One region of the Virgibacillus dokdonensis genome, then DNA from elsewhere that is predicted to be linked to it. Evidence: predicted binding sites of a transcription regulator. Region 1 holds the regulator's gene; each other region holds the start of a gene.

Region 1 (3,290 bases):
AGTGAAATCATGCACTTATAACAAAATAGGTATTGCTACTTCTTGTTATGCTTTTTTTGTAAATCTTTTACTTTTTTCGGTGTTACATCATTTCCCTCTGGATCAACTACTTTCATTGTTTTAAACTGATTTTTAAAAGATTTTCTTACACTCTGTAAGTATTCCTGGCGTAATTTTTTTTGTTCGTTTTGTTCAGAAATAGTTAGTCCGTCCACTTTGGATTTTCTTGCAAGCTCATTAATACGTTCGATCTTACCTTTTGAGAGCATCCATCTACCCTCCCTCATGCGTATATTTTTATTCTGTTAAATCATAAGTTTTCGGTGACAAAATTGCACTCTCTTTCATTGTACAATAGATGTCATTGATATAAAACAGGTGTGCTTATCAACATGATTCCTTTACAGTACCATATAAAAAAGAGAAGGGCAAAGAACTTGTCCTCCTGAGAATACCTTTATTTTTGTTTGCTTTCATATTCTTGATAGCGTCTATGAACAGTAGCCTTTGATACATTGTAACCTAGACCATTTAATGTATCAGCAATTTCTTTAAACGTCAGACCATTTTGTCGTAAATTAATGACTTCTTCAACAGGAAATTCTAATCTTTGCCTTCCTGGAGCTTCATTTCTATTCGAAAGATTTAAGGTGGGATCATATCCTTTTGCAATTGCCTGCTTCATCCCTCTTTTTATCTTTATATTATGTATTTTGCGTTGATACTCCTCCACAATCCCAACGATCTGCAACACCATGGAATCTGCTTCCGATAACTCTAACTTCCCTCCATGAAAGCTTGTATAAATAGGAATATGTAATTTCAGCAGCTGGTGAAAAAGGGCAATTTTTGTATTCCCCCTACCTAAACGAGTCTCGTCTTGAATCAATAAACAATCTGCCCTTTTTTGAGAAAAAATCTCTAACATCTTAAATATCCCATCTCGATCAATACTATATCCGCTCTCTTGCTCTTGTATACACGCTACCACAGTAAGTTGATATTCAGCTGCCAGTTTAACCAATTCCTGTTTCTGTCTTATTAATGATGTTTCTTGAGTTTCTTTGTCAGTACTTACCCTACAATATACAACTGCCTTCACAATGTTTACTCCTTCTATCATATTAACTCATTATAATAGAATAATATAAGAAACCTAATGTTAATGCAAAAGCTACAAGATAGAATGCGTCTGTTTTGGTCAGTTTTTGAAACATCTAATAGCCCTCCTTATACAATATAGAACTTTTGTTCGCTTTCTACCCCTATTATAACCGAACGCGTGACCTTGTCAAGTGTTTTTCGAACGAATGTTTGCGCGAAGTTTTATCTAATGGTAAACTAAGGTTAATTAATATTATGCGCGAGGTGATAGATTCATGACTAAACTTTCCAAAAGGCAACAAATGATATTAGACTATATAAAAGATGAAGTAATGCAAAAAGGGTATCCACCATCTGTAAGAGAAATTGCCAAGGCTGTGGGTTTAGCGTCTAGCTCGACTGTTCACGGGCATTTAGCTAGAATTGAAGACAAAGGCTATATTAGACGTGACCCTACAAAGCCAAGAGCAATTGAGATCTTACATTTGGAAGAAGAGAATCCTATTCCAAAAGAAGAAGCACTTTATGCGCCTGTTATCGGGAAAGTAACAGCAGGCTTGCCCATAACAGCTGTAGAAAATATTGAAGAATATATTCCGCTTCCTGCAAATACGGCTAATCCTGATGATAGTCTATTTGTTTTAGTAATTGAAGGAGAGAGTATGATTGAAGCTGGAATTTTAGATGGAGATATGGTAATCGTTAAACAGCAAAACACAGCACAAAATAGCGAAATTGTTGTTGCAATGACAGCAGATAATGAAGCAACCGTAAAACGTTTTTTTAAAGAAAAAGATCATATACGATTACAACCAGAAAATGCAACCATGGAGCCGCTTATATACGATAATGTAACCATTTTAGGGAAGGTTATTGGATTGTATCGACATATACACTAAAAAACTGCCAGTTGGCAGTTTTTTTTGTGTATAAATATTGGGTTACTATGAATTTTGTTTTGTCATCATTCCCCCGTATATTAGACAGGACAATAAATATGCACATAGTAAACGGGGCTCTTTTCCTTAATTTGTGATAGATAAAACAATGAATAGCAGTATTCTTCTAGACGCAACTGATGTGTAATGGCATGTTCCTTTGCTTCATTCAATATTTCTTGCATCTTTCTCATATCAGAAAAAGGATTCCCGACAAAATTATAACGAAGTGCTGTTGGAAAACTAATTTTTTTGATATCTTGATCGATACTAGAAATAATGTTAGAGCAATATACTTCTCCTTTTTTAGGATGATGAAAATCTCTTAAGTTGTTTTGATAAACAATCATCGAAGTCTTATTCCAAAAAACATCTTCTTGGGAGTCATACAGATTGGATTCATTAATATTGAAGCCTTTATCATCAGCTGTAAAGTTAAATCCATCACAGGTAAATATATAATTATCCTTAACCACTTCCCACATATTTGGTTTTGTTTGAAAAGAGGCTAGCCTTCTATTTAACTCTTGTAAAAAATAGATTTTTTTATCTAATAACTCTCTCTCTAGCAATAATGTCTCTAAATAACTCTCGTTAAATTTCGATACATCTGTCAAATCTTTATAATCAAGCCAGTTCTTAATTGTTTTTAAAGGTACACCTAATTCACGCAACCAAGTGTTACATTACTAAACTTCAAAGCGTCATTCAAAGAATAATACCTATATTTATTATCTTTAACAACAGAAGGAGTAACTAAATTCTCTTTATCGTAATAGCGCACTGTATCACTAGACACTCCATGAAATTTGGCTATGTCTCCTGTTTTAAAATATTTCTCAGCCATATGTTAAAATCTCCTTTGTTTTGTCTTTAAAAGCGACTAGCATAAGGTACCTCTACTATCTGTAGATGTTATCTAACATACTACAGAATACGTTACAATTCTAAATTTATCAACAGACGAAACGCTACTTAACAAGACAAAAAAGAAGAAGAAATTGAAAAAGACCTGTAATGAACACAAGTCTTTTACTCTAGTAATATAAAAGGTGCCTGCTTGAATTCGTTTATTCAAGACTTGAGGATAACATATGGTATTAAAAACACTTTTATTTTAATTATTCAACAGCTGCGTTGCTTAATTGTGTCAGAATTTCACTATAAGACGGATATGGATGAATTGTATCCTTTAGTTTATGGAAGGGAATATGGAATGTTTTCATAAGTTGCAATTCGCCCAATAAC
Region 2 (3,290 bases), 870 kb from region 1:
TATTTAGCAAAATATAAAGTCCCTGCAAACATCATTTTTTTAGATGAATTACCAAAGAATACAACTGGAAAAATTTTAAGGAAAAACTTAAAGGAACAAGTACTTCAATGAAAGGCCTAAACTTAGCAGCTGTTGCCATAAAATAGGTGGCAAGCTGCTAAGTTTTTCTAAACAGATAAGAAAATATAAATGAGTTGCTTGTGGATAATAAAATAACTGAATAGTATAAACTTAGGGTTTATAGTATAAGAAAAACAAAGGTTTCGCATAAGACTTGGTAACAAGCCAAGTTTTTCTAACGACATAGCATTTTTTAATAAATTTTATTCTATTCTTGTTGATGAAGTGGTGAAAAGAAATGGCAAACAAAATAAAATAATCAGAAAGAAAATGTGTTTTTTGTTTCTTTTTTTGAAAAAGTTTGGTATTTTAGTAAAGAAGCCACTTTCTTTTCTTCTAGAAAGGATGAAAACATGTTTAACTTCTACACAGATCCTCCCGAAATCACCCCTTTTACTGCTGCCTTGGTAGCTCGACGAGACTCCAACAACAAAGCAATGACGATGGTGCTTGAAGATCAGGAAGAATATGCAGTTGGTTGCTCCCCGAGTAAGGTGATGGATCACGCTTGTAAGTATTTTGGCAGCAGTTTAAAAGGAAGACAGGATGGAACGCGTGATGTTTGCGGTATTACCCATAAAGCCCCCGTTACAATTGATCCATTAAGCGGCATGTATTTTTTTCCAACGATTTCTCCTTCGAGCTCTCAGTGTACATGGATTGCCCATTCCCATATCGAACAAGTTCAAAGAAAGCATGAATATGGGACGGAAATTATCTTTCTAAATGGAAAAAGCATTGAATTAGACATTTCCTATGGGTCGATGATAAACCAAATTCAGCGAACAGCTCAATTTCGGTATTTATTAAATAACCGACTCAAGTTTTTAAAGAAGCACATTGCTCCTTCAGAATCGACTTTCTCATCAACTCCTCAAACATAAGTTTCACTTTTTTTCGGATAGCAGGATTGAAATAATTGCGTTTTTCCTCACGCCCTCGACAAATAAACAAATAAGAGGAAAAGGAATCATTTTTCTCCAACTTTACAACTTGTATTTGTTTTTGCTGCATCGTTTTCCGTAAGTTTTTTCGCTCCTGAAATGCAAGCTGTTCCATTCTTGTTAAAACTTCTAGGTAGGATTCCTTTATTTTAAATGCTTTGAATGTACCAGTCTGTAGAAAATAAATATCTTGTTGAATTACTAAGATAGTCATGGAAAGAAACAGGAAGCGTGATGCCAATGTTAACTCATCTTCGTTTAAGTAACGCAAAAAGAATTCCTCCTTCACAAGGAACGTATGTTCCTTTGTTGCTAGTATATGCGATAAACATAAAAAAATTCAATTCATAAAGAAAAGAAAGTGGCGATATAAGTGATAGGACTTTGCACATGGCGATTTTTCTATTAAAATAGAAAGTACTAACCATTCTTCAAGGGGGTAAAGAGAACACCTCTAATTCAAGTTTTACTTTGTCTATCATTTCATTCTTTTAATTACTATAGGAATGTGTAAAGTTTTAAGTTTATCGTATAACCGACGTTTTTCTCATGTGTTTAGGGAGAAAAAGACACTAAAGTATGAAATCGTCTGTTATAGGAAAACATGGAGATATCATTATTATGTGAAAAAACTAGAAAAATAACATTCATATTATCGAGGAGATTTACTACATGCTTTTATTAGACATCCAACTATCCGATTGGGAAATGATTTTTGATAGTGAAACTTTTGATGATTACATTACGCAACTATTAAAAAATTATGAGAATCTAGGCCCTATCCCTGGTTTCCTGTTGCCATTTATTGAGGCGTTTTTTCCATTTTTGCCGCTAGTTGTATTCGTTTTTGCCAATGCTGCTGCTTATGGGCTGTTTGAAGGGTTTATTTTATCTTGGGCAGGTGCAGCAATAGGTGCTATTCTCGTCTTTTTAATTATTCGTAAGTTAGGTGATCGAAAAGTATTTAAAATAATTCGTAAAAATAAACAGGTGAGGAAAGTAACTGCATGGCTAGAAAGGCATGGTTTTGGACCACTGTTTTTATTAATGTGTTTCCCTTTTTCTCCGTCATCTGTTATTAATGTTGTTTCTGGATTGTCTAAAATTAGTACCCAACAATTTATCTTAGCCGTAATTATGGGGAAATCCGTCATGATTTTCTCCATTGCTTATGTTGGCTCAAGTATTATGGAATTTGCCAAGAATCCGGTGAAAACGATTGTTGTTGGAATATGTATCGTGTTATTTTGGATGATTGGTAAATATATTGAAAAGCGATTACAGAAAAAAGCGGAGTTGCGCGAAGAATCTGATACGAGGAAAGATTAAAACATCTGTTTCTAGGGTAAGCTATTAGTAGAACTTACTCTGGAGGAAGATGAAAATGAAAAATAAATATCGGAAAGTGGTCTTTGTTATTTTGTTTGGGGCCATGATTATAATTGCTAGCAGGTCAGCTTTATTTGCCAGCTATGTGGTAGAAGGTGAATCAATGGAGCCAACTTTGGATGATGGGAACCTGCTAATGGTAAACAAGTTTGTGTATGATTTAACGGAAGTCGATCGGTTTGATGTGATTGTCTTTCGTGCTAATGAGAAAGAAGATTACGTCAAAAGAGTAATTGGAATTCCAGGGGATACGATTTATTACCAAGATGACAAATTATATATAAATGGGAATTATGTTGAAGAAGATTTTTTACAAGAATATGCGCAAGCTACGTTAAGTAATAAACCATATACAGAAAATTTCTCGCTGGAAGAAGTAACTGGAGAGACAAAAGTGCCAAAGGGCAAGCTATTCGTTATGGGAGATAACCGTGGGGAAAGTTTGGATAGTCGTGCATTTGGATTTATTGCACAGACGCAGTTGGTCGGCAAAGTAGATGTGAAATATTGGCCTATTTCTCAAGCTAGTCTAAGTCTGGGTAACTAGTGGAAAATGGCGTCTTTGGTGAAGTTTTTCCTTACCTATCATTGGTGTCATAGGTTGTACAAGGTTTTGAGCAAATATGAATGCTAGTCACACCTTCTTCATTTTATATGCTTCTTATATTCTTCATCTACAGCAAGACGCTTCTTTTCAAACATGATATACTAGAATGATAAAGGACATAAGCAACAATTATAAAGTCAGTTCGGACGGACGATCCCGGTCTTCATATAAGGAAAGGGTCTTCTGTCCGTTTTCTATTTTGTACGTTTAGGAAACGATCGTGGACTGTA
Region 3 (3,290 bases), 330 kb from region 1:
TTCCATACGCCCTTGTAGTGTACCAAGCATACATGGTTCTTGTGCAACAGTATGTGGTAACGCATGTAAATATGTATTAAACCAATCTATTTTTTGAATTTTGTATAGTAGCTTGGTTACTTCGTTCGCAGGTATCATGTTTATATGTGATATACCTGAACCGTCTCGAATAACCATTGTTTCCAAATTCATTCCTATGCCGTCCATTTCCCGTTCTAAAACTTGCAAACCTTTTTCCCAGCTGCCCTCTCCGTATACTTGTCTACCCATTTCCTTTACAAGTATTTCCGCAATGGTATTATTGCTATTTTTCATAAATGGAAGCATTAGTTTCTTTAAAGCGGGAGAATGGTGCTTATATAATAATGTTGAACTATCCGGAGCTTGCCCACGACACATACTCCCCTCTATTAGAACTCCTTGCTTTTTTAACGCTGCTTGAAAAATATGTAGCGCGTAATCAGTGGGCTTCCAAACAGCTAGCCATTCTTCCACCCCCTCCCCACCTTCTGGAATTTCTCCTGATAAATAAATCGTATTTCCGTTCCTCTCTCTTATCATGGTAACATCTTCTTCTCCCCCTTTTTTCCCTGTCCTTATCGTATTGAGCACATCTATATAGGCTGTTTTTGGTGATACAGTTACCTTAGCATCATCTCCATATTTTCCAGGCGATATTTTCACATAAACACTTCCTGCATCGTACCGATGATCTGGTGAAATAGTTAGTGCAGAGATGGAAGATGCATAATGAAAAGTCTCATCATTCCAAATTACATCCTGCGACAAGCGAACAGCATCATACCACGTATCATCACCAATTATACTTCCTGCAATAAAATGTATTCCTAATGCATGCAATTGTTGAGCAAATCGTTGATACGTTTCTGGCAATAACGTTGGATCCCCTTTACCAACTACATATAAATTCCCCTTTAGTTTTCCTCCTTCTATCACTCCGTCTGTACGTAACTCCGTACTAAAACAATACTTCTCCCCCAAAACGTTCAAACTAGCCGCAGCTGTTAGTAGTTTCATATTGGAGGCTGGAAGAAATCGCGTATCTCCCATATGCTCATAAATCATTTTCCCGGTATTTGCAGCCCTTATGCTTATACCTATCAGTGCCCCTTGTAATTTTGGCTCATTCTTTATATATGCTTCTATACTTTCTTTCACCAGACATTTCCCCTCTTATCATCATTTATTATCGCATGCTTGTAAATTTGTATATAACTATTTCCATATGGTGAAGGGCAATCCTTCTTTTCATGTTAAATTTATCACTGCTTACTGAAATAATTTTTAAAATATAGATTGCACTTCATTTTTAACAAAACGTTGATGTTTGGAATTAAATACCACTAGTAACATGGGGCAAAACTGCTTATAATAAGAACAAACGTTCTTTATAGACTGTAGAATCTTTTTCATTACAGTTGATAGGCTTTCACCATAAAGCTGTAGCAATAACCCCAAGTTTTTCTAATGAGGATGATGTTTGATGGATTATTCCTTTTATCCCCGTAACGATGTTTTATGCATCGATATGCGTTCTTTCTACGCCAGTGTAGAAGCGGTTAAATTAGGGCTTGATCCAATGGAAACTTTATTAGCTGTTGTCGGCGATCCCAACCGTTCAGGTAGTATTGTACTTGCTGCTTCTCCTGCACTCAAAAAGAAATATGGAATTAGTAATGTCAGCCGTTATTTTGAACTACCAAAGGTTCCAGATCTACATATTGTTCCAGCACATATGGCAGACTATTTAGAAGTATCCACAGAAATAACTAAATTACTCTATCAATATGTTCCAAAAGAGGCTATCCATCCATATTCTGTTGATGAAGTATGGGTTACTGTTAACGGATTGAAAAGGCGATTTGGAAATCGTCTATCTATAGCGAAACGGATTAAACATGATATTCTAGAATGTTTTGGCATTACATGCTCCATTGGTATTGGAGATAATAAGTTTCTTGCTAAAGTCGTGATGGATATTCATGCAAAAAAACAAGGCATTGCCGAATGTACATATGAGGATGTACAACAAAAACTGTGGCCCGCTCCAGTGGAAACGATTTGGGGAATTGGAAGCAGAATGAAGAAAAATCTCGAACGAATGGGCATTATAACATTAGGACAACTCGCGCGTTTTGACTTACAACGACTACGAAAACGTTTCGGGGTTATGGGAGAGCAATTATATTGGCATGCATGGGGGATTGATTTGAGTCCCGTCATCGGCAATTTTGTGAAAACAAAGCAAAAGGGGTTTGGTCATGGTATTGCATTATTACGCGATTACGCAAAAGAAGAAGTTCATGTCTGTATACTGGATCTTTGCGAAGAAGTATGCCGAAGAGCAAGAACCGTTCAGATGGCAGGAAAAACCATTCAACTTGGAATTAGTTATTCAAAAGAAACAGGGGGCGGCTTTTCCCGTTCGACTTCTATTTCTATACCAACTAACGCCACAATGGATATGTATCATGTTTGTATGGGGTTGTTTTTTCGTTTTTACGATGGCAGGAGTAGTATTCGTCGAGTATATGTGACTTTAACCAATTTATATACGAAACAAGATACACAACTGAGCCTATTTGAAAACCGTACGAAAAAAGAGGATATTGGCTATACAATGGATGCGATCCGAGAAAAATATGGACCTACCTCCATTCTCCGTGCAATCAGCTATACAGATGCAGGCATTACAATCGAAAGGAGCAAAAAAATTGGTGGGCACTATGCTTAATGGAGAAATAAGAATGCTTGACAACATGAGGAGGTGACCTCACCAGAAACTTGCGTATGAATGTCAATAATGCAAAACCACCACTTCCCCCCCCCACACTGGCAACTAAGCCTTTATTAATGGTTTCGTGAGATTTCAAACACCTGAAGAGTTAAGGAACAAAGGCGCAAGCGCCCGGTTAGCAACGTAGCGAGTGGAACGAATCAACTAAAGTTTTAGGAATCACGGTGAGGAACGAACCGATGATGACTTATCGTAGGGCGATTTCGTGAAGTCGCCTAGTTGCTGGGCGCTGGAGCCGGACGTGGCTAAATAACTTAGTAAGTTTATCCACAGCTGCTAAATTTTATAATTTCCTAGACCATAAAAAAAAGCACCGTTGTTTTACTTATACGATACCCCACCAAACCTTCCTATGATGTGAAAATATCGCTGATCAACTGCACATCCTCTGCGGCAAGTGCAATCGTAGCAGCACGTTTGTTACTAACTACTTGTTCTGGCCGCTTGGCACCTGGAATAAGGACATCTACAG

The links. Region 1 encodes LexA, which represses DNA repair genes until DNA is damaged. Its sites were predicted from a motif close to CGAACATATGTTCG; they were not measured.
Region 2: the regulator LexA is predicted to act here: its motif matches at 1,356-1,369, upstream of B2C77_RS07545 (YhjD family protein).
Region 3: the regulator LexA is predicted to act here: its motif matches at 1,396-1,409, upstream of B2C77_RS13250 (DNA polymerase IV).

What each region holds. Positions count from the first base shown of each region.
Region 1 is NZ_LT745763.1:2,159,945-2,163,234, forward strand. Features, by position in the region: gene B2C77_RS11700 (DUF896 domain-containing protein) at 36-269, opposite strand; gene B2C77_RS11705 (YneB family resolvase-like protein) at 458-1,102, opposite strand; gene lexA (transcriptional repressor LexA) at 1,380-2,003, shown strand; gene B2C77_RS11715 (hypothetical protein) at 2,084-2,716, opposite strand; gene B2C77_RS11720 (MerR family DNA-binding transcriptional regulator) at 2,704-2,889, opposite strand; gene B2C77_RS11725 (dihydrolipoyl dehydrogenase family protein) at 3,164-3,290, opposite strand, start outside.
Region 2 is NZ_LT745763.1:1,294,453-1,297,742, forward strand. Features, by position in the region: gene B2C77_RS07535 (fatty acid--CoA ligase family protein) at 1-111, shown strand, start outside; gene B2C77_RS07540 (competence protein ComK) at 474-1,004, shown strand; gene B2C77_RS07545 (YhjD family protein) at 940-1,335, opposite strand; gene B2C77_RS07550 (TVP38/TMEM64 family protein) at 1,737-2,393, shown strand; gene lepB (signal peptidase I) at 2,449-3,000, shown strand.
Region 3 is NZ_LT745763.1:2,485,707-2,488,996, forward strand. Features, by position in the region: gene dacB (D-alanyl-D-alanine carboxypeptidase/D-alanyl-D-alanine endopeptidase) at 1-1,179, opposite strand, end outside; gene B2C77_RS13250 (DNA polymerase IV) at 1,505-2,755, shown strand; gene B2C77_RS13255 (aldo/keto reductase) at 3,169-3,290, opposite strand, start outside.